Regions from separate parts of the Nostoc sp. DedSLP03 genome, predicted to be linked through region 4. Evidence: riboswitches for the same ligand, from Rfam matches in the RefSeq annotation. Region 4 holds a riboswitch; each other region holds the start of a gene.
What was found. Region 4 has a riboswitch for cobalamin ahead of RM368_RS37655 (energy-coupling factor ABC transporter permease). Riboswitches for the same ligand answer to the same signal wherever they lie in the genome.
Positions count from the first base shown of each region.

Region 1: linked by a shared signal. The riboswitch ahead of RM368_RS29335 (DUF1636 family protein) and the one ahead of RM368_RS37655 (energy-coupling factor ABC transporter permease) in region 4 are both predicted to bind cobalamin.
Region 2: linked by a shared signal. The riboswitch ahead of cobG (precorrin-3B synthase) and the one ahead of RM368_RS37655 (energy-coupling factor ABC transporter permease) in region 4 are both predicted to bind cobalamin.
Region 3: linked by a shared signal. The riboswitch ahead of RM368_RS21795 (N-acetylmuramoyl-L-alanine amidase) and the one ahead of RM368_RS37655 (energy-coupling factor ABC transporter permease) in region 4 are both predicted to bind cobalamin.

Region 1 covers NZ_JAVRCK010000081.1:26,637-28,839, forward strand. Annotated here, with positions in the region: gene RM368_RS29325 (sirohydrochlorin chelatase) at 1-191, shown strand, start outside; gene cobA (uroporphyrinogen-III C-methyltransferase) at 188-967, shown strand; cobalamin riboswitch at 1,017-1,179, shown strand; gene RM368_RS29335 (DUF1636 family protein) at 1,201-1,620, shown strand; gene RM368_RS29340 (cobalt-precorrin-6A reductase) at 1,620-2,203, shown strand, end outside.
Region 2 covers NZ_JAVRCK010000010.1:70,662-72,864, forward strand. Annotated here, with positions in the region: gene cobG (precorrin-3B synthase) at 1-985, opposite strand, end outside; cobalamin riboswitch at 959-1,090, opposite strand; partial or broken gene RM368_RS07210 (LLM class flavin-dependent oxidoreductase) at 1,267-2,203, opposite strand, start outside.
Region 3 covers NZ_JAVRCK010000046.1:58,665-60,867, forward strand. Annotated here, with positions in the region: gene RM368_RS21790 (ribbon-helix-helix domain-containing protein) at 128-328, shown strand; cobalamin riboswitch at 752-905, shown strand; gene RM368_RS21795 (N-acetylmuramoyl-L-alanine amidase) at 1,384-2,203, shown strand, end outside.
Region 4 covers NZ_JAVRCK010000177.1:54-2,256, forward strand. Annotated here, with positions in the region: gene RM368_RS37655 (energy-coupling factor ABC transporter permease) at 45-824, opposite strand; cobalamin riboswitch at 850-1,014, opposite strand; gene RM368_RS37660 (ASCH domain-containing protein) at 1,379-1,774, opposite strand; gene RM368_RS37665 (replicative DNA helicase) at 1,816-2,203, opposite strand, start outside.

The DNA of each region.
Region 1 (2,203 bases), on a different contig from region 4:
TGGTGGATGCTGGTTATCGGGAAATTGCAATTCTGCCATACTTTTTATTCCCTGGTGGAATAACCGATGCGATCGCCACCTCAATAGAGGAACTAAAATTACAATTTTCTGCGGTGAATTTCCAATTGGCCAAGCCATTGGGAGCAAGTGCAGAATTAGCCGAGCTAATTTGGGATTTAACACAGAGATGAACCGCACAGAAAAACAGGATAACAAGTATTTGGGAAAGGTTTATTTAGTAGGTGCAGGCCCAGGAGATCCAGGATTAATTACCCTGAAGGCGAAAGGTTTATTGGAATGTGCAGATGTAGTCATCTATGATGCCTTAGTGAGTCCGGCAATTTTAGCAATGATTAATCCCCAAGCCGAGCAAATTAATGCTGGTAAACGCAGGGGAAAACATTCGCTGTTCCAGTCAGAAACAACTCAATTGCTGATTGATAAAGCGCAGGATAATGCAATTGTAGTGCGGCTAAAGGGTGGCGATCCGTTTATCTTTGGTCGCGGTGGCGAAGAAATGGAAGAATTAGTCAAAGCTGGAATATCAACGGAAGTTGTGCCAGGTATCACTTCGGGAATTGCAGCAGCAGCATACTCAGGTATTCCTTTGACGCATCGGCTTTATAGTTCGTCAGTCACATTTGTAACTGGTCATGAAGCGGCGGGTAAGTATAGACCGCAAGTAAATTGGAGTGCGATCGCTCGCGGTTCCGAAACCATTGTAATTTATATGGGAATTCACAATCTGCCTTATATTGTGGAAGAATTAATTGCAGCTGGGTTGAATTTAGAAACGCCGATTGCTTTGGTGCGCTGGGGTACGCGCCCAGAACAAGAAGAATTAATTGGGACATTGGAAACAATAGTCACACAGGTAGAGGAAACTGGATTTGGTGCGCCTGCGATCGCAGTTATTGGACAAGTAGTAAAGATGCACAGTATTTTATCTGGTTGTCGTCCAGTTTGAGCGTTAGCGCAAAGTTTGCTGTTTCGTATTCTCCGATAACTTTAGTGTACGATCGATAAGGTTATTCGGTTCTGGTGGGAGTCAGCTACCAGAGGTAACGGGGAAAGTTCGGTGCAAATCCGGCGCTGTCCCGCAACTGTGAACCAATTTGAGATTAAAGAAAATCTCAAGTTGAGTGAGTCAGGATGCCCGCCGAAGTAGATTTATCAGTTTCACATATCTGCGAGGTACAGATGACTACTACTGTAAATATTTCCCCAACTAATCCCTTGGAAGTTGCTGAACATACTTTATTTGTTTGCAAAACCTGTGCCAGTGTTTGGCAAAATGGAAAACGCTTAGGTGAAAGTGGTGGTGAAAAACTTTTACACCAACTTCAGCAGCTAGCACAAGATTGGGAGTTACGAGATCGATTCCCAATTCAGGAAGTTGAATGTATGAGTGCTTGTAATCGTTCTTGTGTAGTTGCCTTTAGTGCCAAAGGCAAATTAACATATTTATTTGGTGATTTAGCTGTTGATGGTAGTGCGTCTGCGGTATTGGAATGTGCTAGTCAATATTATGCTAAAGCAGATGGTTTGCTGCCTTGGTCAGAACGTCCAGAAGCAATGAAAAAAGGCATTTTGGCAAAAATTCCACCTTTATCTAAATGATGCGCGTTTTGATTCTGGGTGGGACGGGTGATGCAGCAGAACTAGCTGCCAAAGCTACGACTATCCAAGAGTTAGAAGTAATCACCTCTCTAGCTGGCCGCACCCGCGAACCGTCAGTACCGTTAGGCGATTTACGGGTTGGAGGCTTCGGGGGTGTGGCTGGATTGGCTAGCTATCTGCGAGTCATGGAAATCGACTTATTAATTGATGCAACCCATCCTTTTGCTAGTCAAATTTCTTTTAATGCAGCAGATGCAGCAACGGAAGTTGGAGTACCCCGTTTGATGTTAATCCGTCCGCCTTGGAAAAAAGAAAGTGGCGATCGCTGGATTGAAGTTGACAGCGTTAAAGCCGCAGCAACCGCGCTAGAAAATCAGTCACAGCAGGTATTTTTGACAGTTGGTAGGCAAGAACTCGCTGTTTTTGCTCATTTAGAGAAAATTTGGTTTTTGATGCGGATGATTGACCCTCCTGGCGAAGATGCTTTAGTACCGCCGGGGATGGTATTGTGCGATCGCGGGCCTTTTACCCTCAATAATGAAAGAAAAATTCTGATTGAGAATGACATTGATACCATCGTCAG
Region 2 (2,203 bases), on a different contig from region 4:
TTTCCAATCGACCAAGGGGCAAGACAACACCAATGTAAAATAAGCCTTGCTGACGTTGGGGATAAATGCCAATATGCTGATATTTCGCATCTGACCTCTCCCCCAACCCCTCTCCTACAAGGAGAGGGGAGAATTTCTCCCCCTTCCCTACGAGGGAAGGGGGTTGGGGGGTTAGGTCACTGGATAAAAGAGAAAAAGGTAAATGCTGCTCAACTTCTTGGAGATAATTTTCACAACCCAAAGTATTCAATAACTCTCTCAAACGTAGCCGCCGCTTACTCGTAGTATGACTATAAGCTAGATAGACATCCGCCAAAGCTGCTAAGACGGGCAAACATTTTTCTGGTGGTAGCAAAATTCCCGTATCGCTGGGGGGTTGACTTTTCTCGCCGACACTGAGATACAGGCGAAAGTAAACATTATCGTTAAGTAAGACAGCTACAAAGGCGATATCATTCAAGCGATCGCCCACCCGAATTATCCCACCACCATCAAAGCAAACGCTAAATTTGGCCGACAGTCCCGAAAGCGCCGGATGTGCTGCAATATAATCATCCCAACCTTGAACAAAAGGACGAGTATCGATTAATTCTTGGGGATCGATACCAGCAGTTGGACTGGTCATAATATTGCGGATTTGGTCTACAACAGTATTCTCAGAACCCAATCCCATATTTTGTAGGTACTTCAGAACCTCAGCATTTATCCCCGTACGGATTTCACGGACTTGTAGGTTAGCTCGATTAGTCACATCTAGATAGCCGCCACCGTGCTGTTCTGCTATATCTGCGATCGCACGGCACTGCTGACTACTAATAATTCCACCTGGTATTCTAACGCGAGATAATATCCCATCTGCGGCGGGAGTAGCATAAAACAAGCCAGGACAAGTGGCAAATCCAGAAACCAATTTTAGAACTCCTTCCCCGTGCAACGCAGGGATTAGACGGTGAGTGTGTCTTGAGGACATCCTGATAGTTGGCATTCTGACTTGGGTCATCCCATTACAGCTGCGGCACAGTCCCGGAATTTCACCGGAGTTTCCCAACTCTCAGCTTTAGTAATTTAGACTTTGTTGAGGTTATAGATATCAACCAGACATCATCCAGATAATTATCTTACATTACTATGGCGATAAATTTAACTGAGCTTATCCATTACCGATCGAAAGATATAGTTCTTGAAACTAATCTATAAATTGAATTTAGTCATGGCTCAGGCAGGAATGCTTGAGCCTTTTTGCTGCCAAACTTGCTTTAGAAAAAGTTAGGCGATCGCCGCTTCACGAGTAGCAACTTTGCTAAACTGATTTACTGGACGAGGTAAACCAAGATTTTCGCGCAGGGTTCGTGCTTCATACTCTGTACGGAACAGACCGCGACGTTGCAATTCAGGAATTACCAAGTCTACAAATTCGTCCAATCCTCCAGGCAACCAGGGCGGCATGATATTAAAGCCATCTGCCCCGCCATTGAGAAACCAATCTTCTAGCTGATCGGCAATTTGTTCTGGTGTGCCTAGAATCTGACGATGCCCACGCGCTCCAGCTATCCATAAATACAGTTGTCGAATCGTTAAATTCTCTCTCATGGCTAGGTCAGTCAGAAGTTGCTGACGGCTTTTACCCCCGTTAGTCTCTGGTAACTCCGGCAACGGCCCGTCCAATGGATAGCCGGATAGGTCAAATCCACCGATCATTGAGTCAAGCAAATTTAAGCCGACCACCGGATCGATCAACTCCTGAATTCGATCGAATTTGTCCTTGGCTTCTTGCTCAGTTTTGCCGATAACTGGGAATACACCTGGCATAATCTTAAGATGGTCAGGTGAGCGCCCGTATTGAGCCAGTCTCCCCTTCACATCTGTATAAAATGCCTGAGCTTCTGCCAGAGTCTGTTGGGCAGTGAAAATTACCTCCGCCGTTTGTGCAGCCAGCTCCTTACCATCCTCGGAAGATCCAGCTTGAATAATCACCGGATAACCTTGGATGGGACGCGCCACATTTAGCGGGCCGCGCACTGAAAAATGTTCGCCTTTGTGGTTGGGAACGTGCAGTTTATTTGGATCGAAGTAAATACCCGACTCCTTATCATGTAAGAAGGCGTCGTCCTCCCAACTATCCCAGAGTTTTGTGACTACTATCCACAAACTCTTTGGCACGCTGATAACGTAGGGTATGTTCCATATGCTTTTCCCGGTTGAA
Region 3 (2,203 bases), on a different contig from region 4:
TTCGCCAGATAACGATCGCCACTTGACCCGATCGCCATAAAAAAATCTCGATCGTTTTCAATCTACCATAAAAACATTGCCACACATTGTTAAACATTATTGAGCCTTGTAAAAAGGTTGTGAGGGTATGATGGATTGGCGACAAATCCTTATAGAGTTGATGAGCCAGAGCGATCGCGTACAAACTTCGATATATTTCCCTAAAGATATCCACGAGGCTTTGGTGAGATGGGCGGAGGAAGAAGACCGTCCCATCAGTAATCTTGTGGTGCGAATTGTGAGCAAGGCGGTTGAGGAGCGGGAAAAGCAGCAAAATCCGCTGCAATAAAATATACCTGTCCCAGATCAGACAATTTGCGAATTCCTGATATACGATATATCCTCATATCCTCAGCCACTACATGAGCAAAGTTTTCTTTGCAGCGTATGTTATTGGTTCTTTGCAAGATGTACCAACTTACAAGCAAGGAGTCAGACAAGCTTGAGGTCAAGACGACAAAGCACTGGGACAAGAAATTGAATTAGGCAAGTTTTTCACTAACGCTTTAATTGCTGTAGGAGTAACGGGAACCCTTTGGAGAACGTTCTTCAGTAATTTGGGATAAGCAATTGTGTAAGTGCGTTCAATTAAATAAATTCATTCTTCAGTCTTGGTTATAACAACCAAGACTTCTTTAATGTCATGAAATCTTAAAATAAAAGTGGCTGTTAACTAAAACTATATCTTGTGTTATTTTCCTGATTATGCTATACAATGGGTCGATTAGTCGGTTCTAGTGGGGAACAGCCATTAGAGGAAACGGGGAAAGTCCGGTGTAAATCCGGCGCTGTCCCGCAGCTGTAATGAGATTGTGTTCAAGCATCCTCTCAAAGTCAGAAGACCCGCCGATGTTAACACACCTAAAAAATCTGCGAGGTACAGATGTCCCCAAATTTTCTCCACTCAGAGTTAAGACTAATATCGTCCATCGTTTTTTGTATCTGCGTTAGTAAAAGTCCATAGGTAGTGGATTTTATTAAATAACAACGATTGCGATATCAAAAGTAAAAATATACAGCTATCAACTATGCCTTGCTAAAACTCAGTATGGCTAACATTTTTATGAGATTTTATTAAGTTGATGCAACTGTAATTAACTCAATTAAAGATTCGAGTGTTTTTGCCAGATTTTTTGATAGTTGTATGCAAAATTACCAGACATTCTTTAATTTTTTGAGCGAACGAAATTAGAGAGTGTCGATAATAAAGCGGTTTAGTTGCATTTAGATACTCAGCTAAACGAATACTCAGCAGCAAAGTATTTCTGGTGGGTTAGTACTGGTGTGAGTAAAAGTAAATACAAAATTATTTGATGTCATAAAATTGAAATAGGAGAGTATTCTGTGAAAATACACTGGCTGCTATCCAGTGCAATATTAAGTATTGCCATACTCACGTCTCCCGCACTTGCTGCAAAACTAGAATCTTGGCGATTTGATGGTGTCTCCAAGCAGCTAGAATTTACGACTGATGATCCTGTACAACCCCAGGCACAGTTAATTTTTAACCCCACTCGTTTGGTAATTGATTTACCTGGAACTACTTTAGGAAAACCTAGTTTTACTCAGTCTGTAGGTGGTGCAATTCGTGCTATCCGCTTCGGACAATTTGACGAACAAAAGACTCGCATAGTTGTAGAACTGAATCCAGGTTACACTCTCGATCCGCAACTTGTAAAATTTACATCGAGAACTGGCAATCAATGGGTGGTACAGTTACCATCGCCAGAACGGGTAGAGACAACATCACCTGCAAGTGGAATCTACAGTGTGGTGACTGATGGAAAAGTTGCACAAACTACATCCGAGACAAATATTATTGAAAATTTACTAGTCACAGGAGATGGATTTTTTATCCGCACTCATGGCAGTAATCATTCACAAATTGAGGTAAATCGCAGCGAAAATCGTAGCGTTATAGATATTAATATTAAAGGTGCAACTTTATCGCCTAGTCTGCAACAACAGCAGTCAATCAACCGATACGGTGTCAACAGTATTCAATTTACTCAACTACAAAGTGCAATACCCACTGTCCGCATGACCTTACGGTTAGATAAAAATAGTCCTGATTGGCAGGCAACGGTTAGTGGTAGCGACGGTATAGTACTGTTACCTGATAGTGGAATAGTCAAGTTACAACAAAGCAACGATCGCCCTGACT
Region 4 (2,203 bases):
AAGCTAATACAGCTACTACCAACAGCCAGTTACTCAACCCTTTTTTAGATTGACTCATTTCCTTGGGGCTCCCATTTGATTAATTTCAGCAATTCTAATTCTTGAGGATTATAAGATTGCAGCCAGTTCCACACCAACACAGTTAGCAATCCTTCACTAATTGCTAAGGGAACTTGAGTAATGGCGAAAATTCCGGCGAACTTGGTAAATGAAGCGAGAAACCCACCAACAGGTGCAGGAAAAGCTAGGGCGAGTTGGATAGAAGTGATAATATAGGTGAGTAAATCTGCGATCGCAGCTGCTAAAAATATGGCGATTTTTTGCTTACCACCCAACTTGATTGTCAGATTATATATCCAGTAAGCCGCAAATGGTCCAGCGATCGCCATCGAAAAAGCATTTGCCCCCAGCGTCGTCAAGCCACCATGCGCCAGTAACAAAGCTTGAAACAACAATACTAAGCTACCCAAAACCGTCATAGTCAGGGGGCCAAATAGCACCGCACCTAATCCCGTCCCTGTTGGGTGAGAACAGCTACCTGTTACAGAAGGGATTTTCAATGCTGACAGCACGAAAGTAAAAGCACTAGCCAAGCCCAGGAGTAGCTTCAGTTCCGGGTTAGCTTGGGTAATGCGAGTCAGACTACGCAATCCTAGTAGAAAAAATGGTAATGCCACAATCCACCAAAAAATTGCCCACTGCACAGGTAAAAAACCTTCCATAATGTGCATGGCGTAGGCGGGTTTGGGTAAACCAATGACTAGATAAAAACTGATAACTACCATCAGGGTTAGACTGACTAACGCCTGTTTTTTTCTGTTCATAATCTGTACCTCGCAGATTTATGTAAACGAGTTGATTCTAACCGGCGGGCATCCTGACTCACCTAATTTTGGTTTACAGTTGCGGGACAGCGCCGGATTTACACCGGACTTTCCCCCTTGCGTCCGATAGCGTAGCGTGGCGTTTAGCCATTGGCTGCTCCCCATCAGAACCGATTGGAGTAACTATATCACCATTACTAATTTTGAACAGCGATTTTTTACCAGGTATTCACAAAGTGTAGATCGCAGTGCAGAAGTGACGTTAACAACTTCAGATGAGCGGACATTGATTGCCTGTGTGAACCCTTACACGGGAGAAGTCTTAGGGGAGCGTGACGAAAATAATAATTTCTAGGCGATTGCTCGTAAGATTCACAGCAGAGTAAGAGGAAAGAAAAAGCGAATTTTTAAATTTCATACTTGAGTTCAGCAACGCCCAGCAACGCCGGAAATTTCAACAAATTGGTGGACTCGGAATTTGTGGGATAGACCTGCGGTTGATATTCCGTGGTGGCAGAGTCCGCCGATGCCGGAAAAAAGCGAAAGAACTGATTTCATAAGGCGATCGCACTCCTGACCAAATCATCAGGTACTTCAAAAAGCCCCAGTTGTCCAATGTAAGGAATCGGTGTAATCTCGCGTGGATTCTCCAGCTTCCAATGGTATTGCCCAGGCATCCCCCAGCCAGACGCAACTTGTGAAAACTTGCAATCAACTATTGTGACAATACCGATGACTTGACCGCGACGTAGAGAGATTAATTCTGGGATTACTAGCCCCATCCCTTGGCAAAATTCTTCCGCTAGCTGATACTCTTTCTTGGTACAGGTTTTTGCAGCGTGAATCAGAATGTCGCCGCGATAATTGATAGGCCAGCCACGGTTTTCTATGTTTTTGAGAGCATAAATGATTGCCCATGCCCAAGGCTGACGAACTGAAAGTGCTTTCATATATCGACCTCTAAAACTTTAAAAAAGTTCATCGCATCAAATTATTTTGCCAAGTTCAAAAATTTCGAGGTCGATAAATCGCATAACATTGTCGCAGTGCCGAGCTTACCGTAAAGCCTGTTTTTCTCAACAATCAACTCAATAGTGCGATCGCTAGGGTCTTTTGTGTAAACAGCATCGCGGTAAAGCATGATTAACTGGTCACAAACCTCAAAGATTTCACCAGAGTTACGTAACAGATGACGATTGGGGCGTTTATCAGCCGTAGTTTGATTCCCCCGATTAATTTGACAGCCCAAGAAAACAGGGATTTTGTGAGACTTAGCAATATCCCGAATCTGGCGGGTAATCTTGCCAACTTCAAAAGCCATATTCCCGCCTGACTCCAGAGGAATCTGTTGCAAGTAATCAATAAACACAGCACCAATA